One region of the Streptomyces sp. BI87 genome, then DNA from elsewhere that is predicted to be linked to it. Evidence: riboswitches for the same ligand, from Rfam matches in the RefSeq annotation. Region 1 holds a riboswitch; each other region holds the start of a gene.
What was found. A riboswitch is a leader RNA that binds a small molecule or an ion and turns the genes downstream of it on or off. The one in region 1 is predicted to bind cobalamin.
Positions count from the first base shown of each region.

Region 2: another riboswitch for cobalamin. It lies ahead of OIM89_RS01485 (hypothetical protein); the one in region 1 lies ahead of OIM89_RS22585 (prenyltransferase/squalene oxidase repeat-containing protein).
Region 3: another riboswitch for cobalamin. It lies ahead of OIM89_RS24630 (cobalamin biosynthesis protein); the one in region 1 lies ahead of OIM89_RS22585 (prenyltransferase/squalene oxidase repeat-containing protein).

Region 1 covers NZ_CP110079.1:5,061,500-5,066,728, forward strand. Annotated here, with positions in the region: gene OIM89_RS22580 (SCO2322 family protein) at 1-544, opposite strand, end outside; gene OIM89_RS22585 (prenyltransferase/squalene oxidase repeat-containing protein) at 541-1,776, opposite strand; cobalamin riboswitch at 1,885-2,024, opposite strand; gene OIM89_RS22590 (glycosyltransferase family 4 protein) at 2,260-3,654, shown strand; gene OIM89_RS22595 (class I SAM-dependent methyltransferase) at 3,648-4,382, shown strand; gene OIM89_RS22600 (prenyltransferase) at 4,379-5,229, shown strand, end outside.
Region 2 covers NZ_CP110079.1:348,448-353,676, forward strand. Annotated here, with positions in the region: gene OIM89_RS01475 (protein kinase domain-containing protein) at 1-1,766, opposite strand, end outside; gene OIM89_RS01480 ((2Fe-2S)-binding protein) at 1,911-2,633, opposite strand; gene OIM89_RS01485 (hypothetical protein) at 2,630-3,013, opposite strand; cobalamin riboswitch at 3,076-3,201, opposite strand; partial or broken gene OIM89_RS01490 (malate synthase A) at 3,417-3,704, shown strand; gene OIM89_RS01495 (TetR/AcrR family transcriptional regulator) at 3,784-4,383, shown strand; gene OIM89_RS01500 (hypothetical protein) at 5,015-5,229, shown strand, end outside.
Region 3 covers NZ_CP110079.1:5,528,806-5,534,034, forward strand. Annotated here, with positions in the region: gene OIM89_RS24625 (cobyric acid synthase) at 1-357, opposite strand, end outside; gene OIM89_RS24630 (cobalamin biosynthesis protein) at 354-1,340, opposite strand; cobalamin riboswitch at 1,466-1,597, opposite strand; gene OIM89_RS24635 (hypothetical protein) at 1,774-1,995, opposite strand; gene OIM89_RS24640 (inorganic phosphate transporter) at 2,027-3,307, opposite strand; gene OIM89_RS24645 (class II aldolase/adducin family protein) at 3,619-4,341, shown strand; gene OIM89_RS24650 (alpha/beta hydrolase) at 4,416-5,229, shown strand, end outside.

The DNA.
Region 1 (5,229 bases):
CGCCCGCCCCCGAGACCTGCTCGCCGCACCCGGTTTCCGGGTAGCCGTCGATGGCGCAGAGCATCGCCGAGGAGTCGTACCGCAGCGGCGGGGCTACCGCCGCCAGCGCGTCGGCGGCACTCGCGTCCTCCGCCACGCTGGCACAGGCGGTACGGGCCTTCGGCGGGCGCTCGCCCCCGGGCGCGTCGGCGGTGGTGCCGAAGTCCAGGACGAGCGCGATCCGCTTGCGCCCGTCGCGCTCCTCGGTGCCCGCGCAGATCTCCGCGAAGGCGGCCTTCGGGCGGGGCGCGGCGGAGTCGTCCGCCTCCGCGCTCACCGCGAACCGGAATCCCTGCACCGAGCCGTCCTCCGGGCGGAGCTGGGCCGGTCCCTGGGTGGCGTAGCTCCAGGTGGCGCCCTCGCGCTCCCAGAACGACCAGTAGCGGTACCCGGCGGCCTGCGCGGGCGCCGCCACGAGCACGGCCAGCAGCAGGCCGAGGAGCAGCGCGAGCCCCGCCCGCAGGGTGGTGCGGGCGGGGCGGGACGCGGTGGGGCCGGGGGTCACTTGCGGCCGGACTTGTTGCGCAGGCTGATCATCAGGCCGATGCCCGCGCCGACGAGCACGCCGACACCGACGATCCACCAGACGCTGATCTGCGAGCCGTCCTCGTCCACCACCTGCTTCGCGGAGTCCTGGGCACTGGGGGTGTCCTCCGCGGACTTCGGCGCGGGGCCGGTGGCGTTCAGCCCGGCGACCAGGTCGGTGGAGCCGAAGGCGCGCGGGTCGGTGCCGGTGGCGTGGGCGGTCAGGACGAGCTGGGCCCAGGCGGACGGGCCGGACTGCTCCGCCCAGGCGGGGCCGTTCTTCTCCAGCCAGGCCAGTGGCTTCTTCGCGGCGTCGGTCAGCCCGGCCGCGTACAGCGCGGTGACCGCGTCGGCGGTGTTGCCGGTGTCGGGCTGGTCCTCGGCGCCGGGCATGGCGGAGGTCAGGTGGCCGTCCTTCTTGAGGACGTCGGCGAGGTGGGCGGCGCCGTTGGCGGCGGCCGCGCGGGCGTCGGCCGGCTTCTCGCAGGCGGTCTGCGCGGCGGACTCGCCCTTGGTGACGACGAGGGAGGAGCCGAGGCCGCCGAGGACTCCGGCGGCGGTGGCGTCCTCGTTGGCGGTGAGGTCGCCGTTCTTCTCCGGCTGGAAGGCGAAGGCGCCGCCGTCGGCGCACGTCAGGCTGAGGCCGAGCAGCGCGTCCTCGGGGGTCTTGCCCTTCTTCGAGGTGACCGCGCCGGCCTTGGTGCCGGTGGCGGCGAGGGCGCCTATCACCAGCGAGGTCGAGTTGGTGTCGGTGTCGCCGCCGGGCGTGTAGCCCCAGCCGCCGTCGTCGTTCTGCGCCGCCTTCAGCCAGTCGACGGCCTTGCCGACCGCCTCGTCGTGGCCGCCGAGCGCGGCGAGCGCCTGCACGGCCGTGGCCGTCTGGTTGGTGTCGACCGGAGTCTTCGTGTCGCAGTCGGCCGACGGCTCGGCGCGGAACGGGGCGAACGAGCCGTCCGCGCACTGCTGGCCGGTCAGCCAGTCGACGGCCTTCGCGGCCGGCTCGACCCCGGCGGTGTGCTGCGCGAGCAGCGCGAGGGACTGGCGGTAGACGCCGTCGTAGGTCGGGTCGCTGTCGCCGTACAGGCCCGAGGGCACCTTCTTGACGGAGGGGGCGGGGGAGTCCTCGGCGACGGCGGCCGGAGCGAAGGCGGCCGACGCCGCCGTCAGTGCGGTCAGCGCGGTGAGCGCCAGGGCGCTGCGACGGACGGTCATGGGTGGGGTGCCCTCTCCTGAAGGAAGCCGGGCACGGGCGCGCGAAGGCGCCGGGCTCCGGCTCCGTATGCCTCGACGGTGCCGGCCGCCGGAGGGGTCCGGCGGCGTGAGCCGGTCATGAGTCCGAGGAGGCATTCCGGCTCCGCCGGCCCGCTCTCGCGGGCGGCTCACGGCTGCGGGTCAGCGCCGGATTCCCACCGGCTTCCCCTCACACGGTCCTGACGACGACCCGGTCACTGTACCGGTGCGGGCGCGGGGCGGTCCGGGGCCGCCGTCCGCCCCCGTGCCAAGGGCCGGGAGCCGCAGGGCCGCCCCTGGCCGGCCGTGGTGTGAATCACCTGTTCCGAAGGTTCTGAACGAGCTACCTGCCGGTAGATTCGATGCTTCGTGAACGATCAAGACCGACCGCGGTGAAACTTGTTGCGGATCGGAGTCCCGGCGTAACCTCCCGGGACCATCGGGCTGGCAGAAGGGGACCGGGCAGTGACCGCTGAGGCCATGGAGGCGGACCCCGCACGCGAGGAAGCCGCCCCGGAACAGGCCTCGGGCGATCCCCTCGCCGACGGCGCCAGGCCCCTGCGCATCGCCCTCCTCACCTACAAGGGCGACCCCTTCTGCGGCGGCCAGGGCGTCTACGTCCGCCACCTCTCCCGCGAACTGGCCCGCCTCGGCCACCACGTCGAGGTCATCGGCGCCCAGCCCTACCCCGTCCTCGACGAGGGCGTCCACCTCACCGAGCTGCCCAGCCTCGACCTCTACCGCCAGCCCGACCCGTTCCGCACTCCCGGCCGGGGCGAGTACCGCGACTGGGTCGACGCGCTGGAGGTCGCCACCATGTGGACCGGCGGCTTCCCCGAGCCGCTCACCTTCAGCCTGCGCGCGCGCCGCCACCTCGCGGCCCTCGCCGGGCGGTTCGACGTGATCCACGACAACCAGACGCTCGGCTACGGCCTGCTCGGCGGCGACCGCGCCCTCGGCGCCCCGCTCGTCACCACCGTGCACCACCCCATCACCGTCGACCGGCAACTGGAGCTGGACGCCGCCGGCTCCTTCAGGCGCCGCCTCTCGGTCCGGCGCTGGTACGGCTTCACCCGGATGCAGAAACGTGTCGCCCGGAAGCTGCCCTCGGTCCTCACCGTCTCCGGCACCTCGCGCCAGGAGATCGTCGACCACTTCGGCGTCCGCCCCGACCGCGTCCACGTGGTCCACATCGGTGCCGACACCGACCTCTTCTCGCCCGACCCGTCCGTCGCCGAGGTGCCCGGCCGGATCGTCACCACCTCCAGCGCCGACGTGCCGCTCAAGGGCCTCGTCCACCTGGTGGAGTCGCTCGCCAAGATCCGCACCGAGAACCCCGACGCCCACCTGGTCGTCGTCGGCCGCCCCGCCGAGGACGGACCGGTCGCCCAGGCCATCGAACGGTTCGGCCTCACCGACGCCATCCAGTTCGTCAAGGGCATCAGCGACACCGAACTGGTCGACCTCATCCGCTCCGCCGAGATCGCCTGCGTCCCCTCCCTCTACGAAGGCTTCTCGCTGCCCGCCGCCGAGGCCATGGCCACCGGCACCCCCCTGGTCGCCACCACCGGCGGCGCCATCCCCGAGGTCGCGGGCACCGACGGCGACACCTGCCTCGCCGTGCCGCCCGGCGACGCCGGCGCGCTCGCCGCCGCGCTCGGCAAGCTCCTCGCCGACCCGGAGCTGCGCCGCCGCCTCGGCACCGCGGGCCGCGCCCGGGTCCTCGCCAAGTTCACCTGGCGCCAGGCCGCCCTCGGCACGGTCGCCCACTACCGCCAGGCCATCGCCGGGAGCCCGGGTCGCCCCGCCGCCCCGGTCACCACCGCCCGACCCGACCGCGAAAGCAGGTCCACGTGCTGACCGTCGACTTCACCCGCTTCCCGCTCGCCGCCGGCGACCGTGTGCTCGATCTGGGCTGCGGAGCGGGACGCCACGCCTTCGAGTGCTACCGGCGCGGCGCGCAGGTGGTCGCCCTCGACCAGAACGGCGAGGAGATCCGCGAGGTCGCCACCTGGTTCGCGGCGATGAAGGAGGCCGGTGAGGCCCCGGCCGGCGCCACCGCCACCGCGATGGAGGGCGACGCCCTCAACCTGCCGTTCCCCGACGAGTCCTTCGACGTCGTCATCATCTCCGAGGTGATGGAGCACATCCCCGACGACAAGGGCGTCCTCGCCGAGATGGTCCGCGTCCTCAAGCCCGGCGGCCGCATCGCCGTCACCGTGCCCCGCTACGGCCCCGAGAAGGTCTGCTGGGCGCTCTCCGACGCGTACCACGAGGTCGAGGGCGGCCACATCCGCATCTACAAGGCCGACGAACTCCTCGCCAAGATGCGCGGCGCCGGACTCAAGCCCTACGGCACCCACCACGCGCACGCCCTGCACAGCCCCTACTGGTGGCTCAAGTGCGCGTTCGGCGTCGACAACGACAAGGCGCTGCCGGTCCGCGCGTACCACAAGCTGCTGGTCTGGGACATCATGAAGAAGCCCGCCCTGACCCGGGTCGCCGAGCAGCTGCTCAACCCCGTCGTCGGCAAGAGCTTCGTCGCCTACGCCACCAAGCCGCACACCCCGACGGCGGCCGCCAAGTGACCGCTCCCCGGACGGAACACCTGGTCCTGCCCGGGGTACTGACCGAGCAGCAGGCCCGCGCCACCGTCGCGGGCCTGCTCGCCGTGCAGCGCGCCGACGGCGCCATACCGTGGTTCCGCGGCCACCACCTCGACCCGTGGGACCACACCGAGGCCGCCATGGCCCTCGACGCGGCCGGCGAGCACGAGGCCGCCGCCCGCGCCTACGCCTGGCTCGCCCGCCACCAGCTGCCCGACGGCTCCTGGTACGCCGCCTACGCCGACGGCGACGCCGAGGAGCCCACCGACCTCGGGCGCGAGTCCAACTTCACCGCCTACGTCGCGGTCGGCGTCTGGCACCACTACCTCGCCACCGGCGACGACGCCTTCCTCGACCGGATGTGGCCCGTGGTGGTCGCCGCCGTCGAGCACGTCCTCGCCCTCCAGCAGCCCGGCGGGCAGATCGGCTGGAAGCGCGAGGCCGACGGCACCCCCGTCACCGACGCGCTCCTCACCGGCTCCTCCTCCATCCACCAGGCGCTGCGCTGCGCGCTGGCCATCGCCGAGCAGCGCGAGGAGCCCCAGCCCGACTGGGAACTCGCCACCGGCCTCCTCGCCCACGCGATCCGCCGCCACCCCGAACGGTTCCTCGACAAGAACCGCTACTCGATGGACTGGTACTACCCGGTCCTCGGCGGCGCCGTCAGCGGGGCCGAGGCCAAGGCCCGCATCGACGAGGGCTGGGACCGCTTCGTCGTCCCCAAGCTCGGCGTGCGCTGCGTCGTGCCCAACCCGTGGGTCACCGGCGGCGAGAGCTGCGAACTGGCCCTGACCCTCTGGGTGATGGGCGAGTCCGACCGCGCCCTGGA
Region 2 (5,229 bases), 4.7 Mb from region 1:
AGGAGGACGAGTGCGCCGTCCGCGTCGCCCGCCACGACGGCCGGGCCCTTGACGGCGACGGGCCGGCCCAGCTTCCCGGAGGCCCGGTCGAGCGGGTGCACGACGGGGTTGCTCACCTTCGACTCGGCGAGTTCCGCGTCGGGGGCGCACATCGCGAGGGGGCGGCTCCCGGCCAGGACGGGGGCGCAGCGCGTCCCCGAGGGGAACGGTGTCGCCCAGGTGACCTCGCCGCTGCGCGCGTTCCGGGCCTCCAGGCGGGAGTTGGCCGCGTCGACCATGAGGACGGCGGAGCCGGACACGACGGCGTCCTGGTTCCGGCCGGTGACCGCCGTGGACTGGGCGCCGGTCGGTGCGGACCACAGCTCGCGGCCGCTCTCGGCGTCGAGGGCGACGACCTCGCTCTGGGGGTCCTGGGGGGCGTCCTCGGCGGCGAAGCGGTAGCCGACCACCGTGTCGTCGGTGGCCCCGACCAGGGAGGCGCCGTGTACGGGGACGCCCGGGCTCTTCGCCGTCCACGCGCGCGAGCCGTCGCGGGCGTCGACGCGGGCCGCGACGACGCCGCCGCCCCCGCAGAAGAGCGCCTCGCCCCGTGCGACGCACCGCAGTTCGTCGGGGATGTCCGCGCGGCCGCCCGCCACGGTCTTGTGCCACGGTGTGAAGCCCTCGGGCAGCGAGGCGCCCGGCTCGGCCACGTTCCCGGCCTTGTCGCCGCCGTCTCCCCCGGCCCGGTCGCCGGACTGGAGCGCGGCCACGCCGCCGGCGATGGCCGCCACCGCGACCGCCGCCGCGAAGACGGGCCGCCACCGGTTCCGCAGCCGGCGGCCGACGGAGGTGCCGGTGTCGGCCGTGCCGGCTTCGGCCACGGCGGTGGGCACCGGGGTGGGCAGCGCGTCGTGGTGCTGGGTGATCACGTCGCGGGTACGCCCCGCCCGCGTCCCGGTGGGTCCGGCCCCGCCGAGGTCCGCCGGCAGGTCCCGCAGGAGGACGAGGAGGTCGTCGGCGGAGGGACGGCCCGCCGGTTCCTTGTCCAGGCACGACCCGACGACCGTACGCAGCGCCTCGGGCACGGCCCCCAGCGAGGGCTCCTCGTGCACCACCTGGTACGCCGTCATGTACGGGCTGTCCGCGTCGAAGGGCCCGCTGCCGGTGGCCGCGTACACCAGCAGCGTCCCCAGCGAGAAGATGTCGGAGGCGGGCCCCACCCCGCGCGGCGCCTGCAACTGCTCCGGCGACATGAAGGGCGGCGTCCCGATGACCCGGCCCGTCATCGTCAGGGTCTGCTGGTCGGCGGCGCGCGAGATGCCGAAGTCGATGACGCGCGGGCCCTCGGCCGAGAGCACGACGTTGGAGGGCTTCAGGTCGCGGTGGACGACACCGACGCGGTGGATGTCACGCAGCGCCTCCGCCAGCCCGATGGCCAGCCTCCGCAGCTCCACGCCGTCCAGTGGTCCGGCAGCGGCGATGTGCTCGGCGAGGGTCGCCCCCTCGATGTACGTCGTCGCCATCCAGGGCTGCTCGGCCTCGGGGGCGGCGTCGACCACGGCGGCGGTGAACGCGCCGCTGACCCGCCGCGCCGCGGCCACCTCCTGCCGGAAGCGGATGCGGAACTCCTCGTCCCCCGCGAACTGCTGGTGGATCAGCTTGATCGCGACGGGCCGCCCCGAGCTCGTCCGGGCCAGGAAGACCGTGCCCATTCCCCCCGACCCGAGCCGCGCCTCGAGCGGATAGCCACCGATCTCGGCCGGGTCACTTCCGCGCAGCGACACTCTTCCGGAACTCCCCTCCCCCGGGCATCTCTGCCACCACGGGGCCGCGTACCTATCTCGCCCCAAACTAGCCGGAGCGCGATCCCCGCGGGCAACGCGGGTGGGGCGGGGCCGGCTCCCGGCCCTCTCGCCGAGCGGTGGAGGTCAGGGCACGCCCGTCCCCGCAAGCCCGCAGTCGCCGCACTTCGTCCCGTTCGGCGCGCGGTAGTACAGGCAGCAGCTGCGGCGGCGGAAGCCGAGGCCGGGGCCGGTCGTCGCACCGGTGCCCCGCAGGTGCCCGGTGTCCAGCAGGCGCCCGGTGAGGGCGGTGAGGGCCTCGCGTGCGGCGGGGTCGGCGGCCAGCAGGGCGCGGGCCGCCTCCACCAGGGCCGAGGCGGAGTTCCCGTCCAGCAGGCGCGGGGCGACCTTGACCCGCAGGCCCTCGGCCAGCGCCCGGAGTTGCCGCGTCACCTGCGCGTACAGGGCGGGTGCGGCGAGGTCGCCCAGCGCGTCGGCGTACCAGCCGGCCGCCCTCGGCAGCCGCAGCGCCGGTCCGTCGTCGGCCCGCTGGAGGCCGTCGAGGTCGAGCACGATCCCGTGCCGGACGGCGGTGGCGAGGACGGGCGACCAGAGCCGGGCGGCGTGACCGAGCTGGGCGATGGAGACACCGACGCGCGGCTCGTCGGTGCGGTGGCGGCGCGCGACCGCCTCGGCAAGGTCGGTGATGCTCGCCGAGGAACGGGCGAGCGGCTGCCAGCCCCGGTCGGGGCCGCCCACGCGCACCACGAAGAAGCCGCCGAGGCGGGCCACCTCGGAGAGGGCGTCGGCCACGGCTCCGGCCGGGGCGCGGGCGGCGTCGGGCAGGCGTACGGCACGTGGTCCGGTCACGACGGCGTACGCCGTCGCGGGGGCGTGACGATGTAAAGGTCGAGGATGTCCGGCAGCGGAGCGACGCCGGGGCCGCCGGCGCGGGCCCAGGCGGCTATGTCCTCCGTGGCGTCCAGGTCGTTGACCAGCCCGAACCAGACCGGCCGGGCACCGGCGGCCCGCCCCTCGGCCGAGGGCTGGACCACGATGACGTTGGCCTGCTCGCACACGTCGAGGCATGCGGAGACCCGGACCGGCACCAGGGCGCGCAGGCGCGCGGTCTGGGCGGCGTGGTCGACCCCGGTGATCTTGGGGGTGCCGCAGCAGCAGTCCCGGCAGACGACGACGCGGCAGGGCACCGGCTCGCGGCCGGGTGGGACGGGGGCGATGTCGGCGGGCACGCGGCATCGTTCCTCTCTCCGGGGAGATCCGCCCCGGTCAACCGTCGAGGAGGCGACCGCGTGAGTCTCCTGGCTCTCGGCTCGCCGCCCGCTCCGCGCCTTCCCACCCGGCAGGGCAGTGGCATCTGCGGAACGTGCTCGCCGATCACAGTGGCGGGACCGCGCCGGATTTCCACCGGCTTCCTCGTCCGCCGTCGCCTGTTTGCCGGGCCATCCTTCCATCCGGCGCGGCAGACCGTCCGCCAGGGCCCCCGGCCTTCGCGACCTTGGCGGAAACGGCCGGGAAGATGGGCACGAGTTGGCAGCCGTCACTAATTGATGGACTCAGCGTCAGCGCCAGTCTCCGTATCGCCACCCCGGCAGCTGATCAACCGGCGCCCAACTGGCCGACCGCGACCAGCGGATGCCCGTTCTCGCAGCACCCGGTGCCCGTCACGACGAGATCCTCACGCCGGCCGCCCGCGACTTCGGGGGCCGGCTGACCGCGACCTTCACCGGCCCCCGGCAGGGCACTGCTCCGGGCACGGAGGACCGGAGCGGGGAGATCCGTCGGCCCGCCTGACCGCCGCACCGCCGTGCGGGCCCTGGCCTCCGGGGCCAACGTCCGGGTGGCGGTCTTCGAGGACGGCACCACCCCCGCCCCACCTGGGCCCACATCATCAGCGGCCAGCTCACCCTGCTCGACGCCGCCCGCCGCACCGACCGACTACGATGTACACATCGTTCACATCACGAAGGGAATGTGAACTCTGCACCCATAAGGACGACCCATGGCCAGGACCAACGCCTACCACCACGGCGACCTGCGCGCCGCCTGCCTGCGGGCCGCGCGCGAACTCCTGGAGGAGGACGGCGGCGCCGGCCTCTCCCTGCGCGCGGTCGCCCGGCGCGCTGGGGTGTCGGCGACGGCGCCCTACCGCCACTACGCGGACCGCGAGGCGCTGGTCTCCGCCGTCGCGGCCGAGGGCTACCGCGAACTCGCCGAGCACCTGGCCCAGGCCCACCCCGCTCCCTCGACCCCCGACGAACTGGCCGCGGTCGCCGTCGCGTACGTGCGGTTCGCACTGGACCACCCGGCCCTGTTCCGCGCGATGTTCGCCGAGCCCTGCGACCCGACCAGCGAGGAACGGGTCGCCGCGACCAACGCCATCCACGAGTACGTCCGCTCCGTCGTCCGCACCACCTTCCCGGGGGCCGACACGGAGGCCCTGTCCACCACGGTCTGGGCGCTCGTCCACGGCCTCGCCTTCCTCCACCTCGACGGCAAACTCGACGCCTCCACGCCCGAGGCCGTCACCACCCAGGTGACGACGGCCGTCCACGCCCTGTCCGACACCGCCCCGGCACTCCACCCCGAGACCCGGCGGTAGCCGCGGGCGGGCGAGCGCCGGGCGAGCGCCACCCCGGCGGCCCGGCCGGCCCGCACTCCCCATCCGGGAGCCAATGTCATTGGTCGATGACATCCATTGACGGCAACGGCGCCCAGGCAGAACTCCCACGTCGTGGCCGTCGTACTGCCGCCCGGTCGCCGCTCCGCCTCCGCGGCGGCGGAGCCGGTCGTGACCCGGCATCCCGCACCGCGGGCACGGACGGCCGAGGTCCCGTCGGGTATCGCCCGGCGCGATCACCGGCACTGAACCGCGAGCCGGAACGGAACGGACCAGCCATTGGCCGCACCCTCGGGCCCCTCGCGGGGCAGGAAGCGCGACGCGGACGCCAGCCGGGCCGCGCTGCTGGAAGCCGCGCGCGAACTGTTCGGCCGGCACGGCTACGAGGCGGTGACGCTGGCGGGACATCGGCGAGCGCGCCGGGGCGGACGGCTCGCTGGTCGCCCGGTACTTCGGCAGCAAGGCCGCCCCGTACCGGTCCGCCGTCACCGAGGAGAGCCGCGAGGGGGCGGCCTCCCCGGAACCCGCCGACCTGGCCTCGTTCACCGCCTACGCCCTCGACCGGGCCGACCGGCGAGGCGCCCCCGAGGCGCGCGCCTCCGCGGCCGAGGAGATGCGGGCCCGCCTGGTCGCCCCGCTCGCCGCCCGGCTGGCCGGGGAGGGGGCCGAGGACCCGGACGCCCGTGCCGAGGTACTGGTCTCCTGCCTGGCCGGCGTCATCGCCCTGCGCTCCAGCGGCCTCTTCCCCCACCTGGCCACCCTGAGCCCCGAGACGATCGGCGCCATGCTGGAATCCGCGGCCCTGGCACAGGCCCCGGAGACCGCCGG
Region 3 (5,229 bases), 470 kb from region 1:
CCCCGACACCGCCCGGGCCGGCTCGTCCGGGCGTACCGAGCCGAAGAAACCCCGGGCGCTCAGCTCCCCGACCGGCTTGCCGAGCAGCACCACCTGGCTGGAGCGGTCGCCGCCGGGCTTGAGCAGCACCGGGTTCATCAGCGCCGTCGGCTCCACGCGGGCCGCCTGGGCCTGCATCGCCTGGGCCCGGCCGATCTCCGCGCCCTCCCTGGTCACGAACGAGTTGAGGGACATGTTCTGCCCCTTGAACGGCGCCACCTTCACCCCGCGCCGCGCCAGCCACCGGCAGATGCCGGCCGTCAGCACGCTCTTCCCGGCGTCCGAGGTGGTCCCCGCGATCAGCACTCCGCCGCTCATGCCCCTGCCCCTCCCTGTCCTGTCGCCGCGCGCCGTGCGCGCCCGCGTATCGCTCCGGCGGCCAGCCGCGCGCCGGCCCCCGCGACCAGCGCCAGCGCGCCGATTCGCCGGGAGAGCCGGGCGGCCCGCTCGATGTCACCGGGCCGCACCGCGCGGCCCGAGCCGCCCAGCACGGGCCGGTGCTCGGTCCGCCCGCCGTAGGTGAGGGTGCCGCCGAGCCGTACGCCCAGCGCCCCGGCGAACGCCGCCTCGACCGGGCCCGCGTTGGGGCTCGGGTGGCGGTGCGCGTCGGACCGCCAGGCGCGCAGGGCGCCGCGCGGGTCGGGCCCGGCGAGGACGGCGAGGGCCGCCGTGAGCCGGGCCCCCGGGTACCCGACGGCGTCGTCGAGGCGGGCCGAGGCCCAGCCGAACCGGCGCAGCCGGGGCGACTTGTGGCCGACCATCGCGTCCAGCGTGTTGACGGCCCGGAAGCCGGCCAGTCCCGGGACGCCAGCGACCGCGCCCCACACCAGGGCACCGACCACCGCGTCCGAGGTGTTCTCGGCGACCGACTCGACCACCGCCCGGGCCAGCGCGTCCGCGTCCAGCGCCTCGGGGTCGCGCCCGCAGAGCCGGGGCAGCAGCCGCCGGGCCTCGGCCACGTCCCCGGCCTCCAGGGCAGCGCCGATCAGCCGGGCCTCGCGCACCAGCGAGGTGCCGCCGACCACCGCCCAGGTCGTGGCGGCGGTCAGCGCGACGGCCGCGCACGGGTGAGGTCGGACGGCCCGGGCGGCCAGCGCGGCCCCGGCGGTGACGCCTCCGGCGCAGAGCGCGGTGTGCAGCGCGCCCCAGCCCCGGTGGTCGTGGAACAGGCGCCGCTCGACGGCCGATGCGGCCCGGCCGAAGAGGGCCACGGGGTGGCCCCGGCGGGGGTCGGCGAAGAGGGCGTCGGCCAGCAGTCCGGCGGTGGCGCCGTACGCGAAGACGCGGTCGGCACGGTCCACGGGGCTCAGCCCGTTCGGCGCTCGGCGTACCGGGGGAGCAGGTCAGGGGGCGGCGACGGGCAGCCACGCATGGCGGTGTGTCCTCACTCAGGGTCCGCGCCCTGGTTCGACGTGACCGGGGGCGAGAGTCTCCTGGCTTCCGGATCGGCGGCATCCCCTGGCCTTCCAGCCCCAGATCGGGGGCCGTGGCGCTGGGCGGAGATGCCGCTCCCCGGTGACAGTGGCGGGACCGCGCCGGATTCTCACCGGCTTCCTCTGCTGCCTCCGTGTTTCGGCCCGGGCAGTCCACCACGCTCCCGGAACACCAGTCAACTCACCGTTGACCTGCGACGAAGAGTGTGTGGAGCCCCACAGCCGGGGCCGGTGCGCGGATACGCCGAAGGGCGGGCCGGACGGCGTACGTCCGGCCCGCCCTTCCCGGCGGGTGGTGGCCCTAGGCCACGATGATGTAGATCCCGTAGGCGACCGCCGCCGCGCAGAGCGCGAAGCAGAGGTAGCCGCCGGCCTTCGCCGCGACACCCGACCCGCCGCCCTGGGCCCCGCTCGCGGCCTTGGAGAGGCCCACGATGCCCAGGGTGAAGAAGCCGACGAGCGCGACGGTGACCACGAGGCTCACGCCGAAGACGGAGCCGAGAGCTGCCCAGTCGATGTTCATGGTGAGGTGTCCTTACGTACGCGAGGCCGGGTCAGACCTTGGCCGGCCGGGCGGCCGGTTCGGTCGTGGCGGAGGAGTGGCCGGGCTGGGCCGGGATCGACCCGAGCGGGGAGCCGTCCGCCTCCTCGGAGGCGACAGCCGCGCCGGTGGGCGGCGGGGCCACGGAGGCCATCGCCTGGGTGACGACGCCCGAGGGCTCGTCCCGCACCGGGTCCACGTCGTTGACGTTGTCGTGGGTGACGGGGGAGCGGCGCGAGCGGAGCCAGATCGCGAAGGACCCGCCGACCAGCAGGACCGCGGTGGCGGCGACGCCCCAGTCGCCCTGCTTGGTGAGGAGTTCGGCGGCCGCGCCGACCAGGGCGGCGGCCGGCAGGGTCAGACCCCAGGCGACGAACATCCGGGTGGCGGTCGACCAGCGGACCACGCCGCCCTTGCGGCCGAGGCCCGCACCCATCACCGCGCCGGAGCACGACTGGGTGGTGGAGAGGGAGAAGCCCAGGTGGGAGGAGGCCAGGATGACCGTCGCGGCGCTGGTCTGGGCGGCGAAGCCCTGCGGCGGCGTGAGATCGGTGAGGCCCTTGCCCATGGTCCGGATGATGCGCCAGCCGCCCAGGTACGTACCGAGCGCGATGGCGACACCGGCGGAGACGATGACCCACATCGGGGGGTTGGAGCCGGGGGCGAGGACACCGCCGGTGACCAGGGCGAGGGTGATGACACCCATCGTCTTCTGGGCGTCGTTGGTGCCGTGCGCCAGCGAGACCAGGCCGGCCGAGGCGATCTGCCCGGCGCGGTAGCCCTTGGCGGTGGACTTCTCGTCCACGTTCCGGTTGATCCGGAAGGTCAGCCGGGTGGCGAGCATCGCGGCGAGGCCGGCGACGAGCGGCGCGGCGATCGCGGGCAGCAGCACCTTGGTGACGACGGTGCCGCCGTTGACGGAGGACCAGCCCGCCGACATCACCGCGGCGCCGATGAGGCCGCCGAAGAGCGCGTGCGAGGAGCTCGACGGCAGGCCGACGAGCCAGGTCAGAAGATTCCACAGAATGGCGCCTACGAGGGCGGCGAAGATGACTTCTGTCTTCAGGCCGTCCTCGTTGATGAGTCCGCCGGAGATCGTCTTGGCGACCTCCACGGAGAGGAACGCGCCGACGAGGTTGAGCACGGCGGACATCGCCACCGCGGCCTTGGGCCTCATCGCGCCGGTCGAGATGGTGGTGGCCATCGCGTTGGCTGTGTCGTGGAAACCGTTCGTGAAGTCGAACACGAGAGCGGTCACGATCACGATCCCGAGGAGAAGCGTGATGTGTTCCATTTACCCGGACTTCTGTGGGACGTCGTTGGCTCGTTGAACGTAGGGGCGCTGAGTGAACGGAAGATGAACTGGGGCAGGCAACGTGGTGACCCGAAACGGAGCCCCCTCGGCCGCCTCACCCCCAGCCCCGCCCCGACCCCTTGGGAGAGCGGGCCGGGGTACCCCTACCGCCCCGGGACACGGGCCCCCGGCGTGGTTCCCGCAGCCGCCCGATGTGAGGCAGCTCGCACCGGAGACAGGGGGACGGGGCGCCGAAACGGAATGGGGCGCGTGCCCCGGCACACGCCCGGCCGGTGGCAGGATGCGCGGCCATGGAGAAGAACCGCGCGCACCCCGGCCGCCCCTGGCAGCTCCTGGAGGACCAGGCCGTCGCCCACGCCTGGCGCGACCTCGTGGAAACGGCCCGGGCCACCGTCCGCGACGGACTGGTGGTCGGCACCTCCGGCAACGTCTCGGTCCGCGTCACCCCCGACCGCCCGGCCGTCGCCACGGAGGACCTCGTCCTCATCACCCCCACCGGCGTCCCCTACGACCGGCTCGGCCCCGAGGACACCGTCGCCGTCACCCTCGACGGCCGCCAGGTGCTTGGCACCCTGAAACCCACCACCGAACTCCCCCTCCACCTCGCCGTGTACCGCACCGGCACCGCCCGCGCCGTCGTCCACACCCACGCCCCCCACGCCACCGCCGTCTCCACGCTCGTCGACACCCTGCCGCCGGTCCACTACATGGCGGCCGCGCTCGGCGGCCCCGTCCGCACCGCCCCCTACGCCCTGTACGGCAGCCAGGAACTCGCCGATCACCTCCTCGAAGCCCTCCGGGACCGCACCGCCTGCCTGCTGCGCAACCACGGCACCGTCACCACCGGCGACACCCTCACCGAGGCCCTGGACCGCACCGCCCAGCTGGAGTGGATGTGCCGTGTCTGGCTGCTCGCCCGCTCCGTCCCCGGCCACACTCCCTCCCTCCTGGACGCCGGCCAGCTCGCGGCCGCCGCCGAGCAGCTGCGCGGCTACGGCCAGCCGGGCGGGTGACCTACGGCCCGGCCCGTCACCCGCCGGGCCCCGCCCACTGGCCCCGCGCCCCCCGGTGGCCGCAGACTGGAGCGGTGCGTATCGCCCGAACGACGGCACTGGCCGTCACCGCCGCAGTCGGAGCCGGGGCCGCCGCCGTAGCGGCCGGCCGGTACGCCAGTGACGCCGCCCTGCGGCTCCCGGCGGGCCACCGGCTGCCCACCGAGCCCAAGCTGACGGTCCACCGCGCCGAGGCCGGACGGATCACCCTCACCCGCGACCTGGCCTCCCTGCGCCCGGGCCGCTACGGCCTCACGGGCCGCGACTTCCACGCCGCCGTCGGGCCGGTGCTCGACCGGACCGACGGCGAGGTCGCCGCCGACACCGTCGTCCGCCGCCTGGAACGCGTCTTCCACGGCACCCCCGACACCGGCGACCGGGCCTGGCTCACCCCCCAGCTCTACGGCGGGGACCCCGCCACCGCCCTCGGCCTCTCCTACGCCGAGGTCGAGATCCCCGGCGAACTGGGAGTCCTGCCCGGCTGGGTGGTCCCCGGCGACCGCCGCACCTGGGTCCTGGCCGTCCACGGCCTGGCCGGCACCATCGAGCACCCCATGGTCGTCATGGACCAGCTGCACCGCCTGGGCCTGCCGGTCCTCTCCCTCGCCTATCGCGGCGACCTGGGCGCCCCGCGCTCCCCGGACGGCCTCAACCACCTCGGCGACACCGAGTGGCGCGACGTCGACGCGGCCCTGCGCTTCGCCGTCGCCAACGGCGCCGCCCGCGTCATCCTCTACGGCTGGTCCACCGGCGCCACCATGGCCCTGTTCACCGCCGCCCGCTCCTCGCTGCGCGGCCACATCGGGGGCCTGGTCCTCGACTCCCCGGTCCTCGGCCGCGCCCAGACGG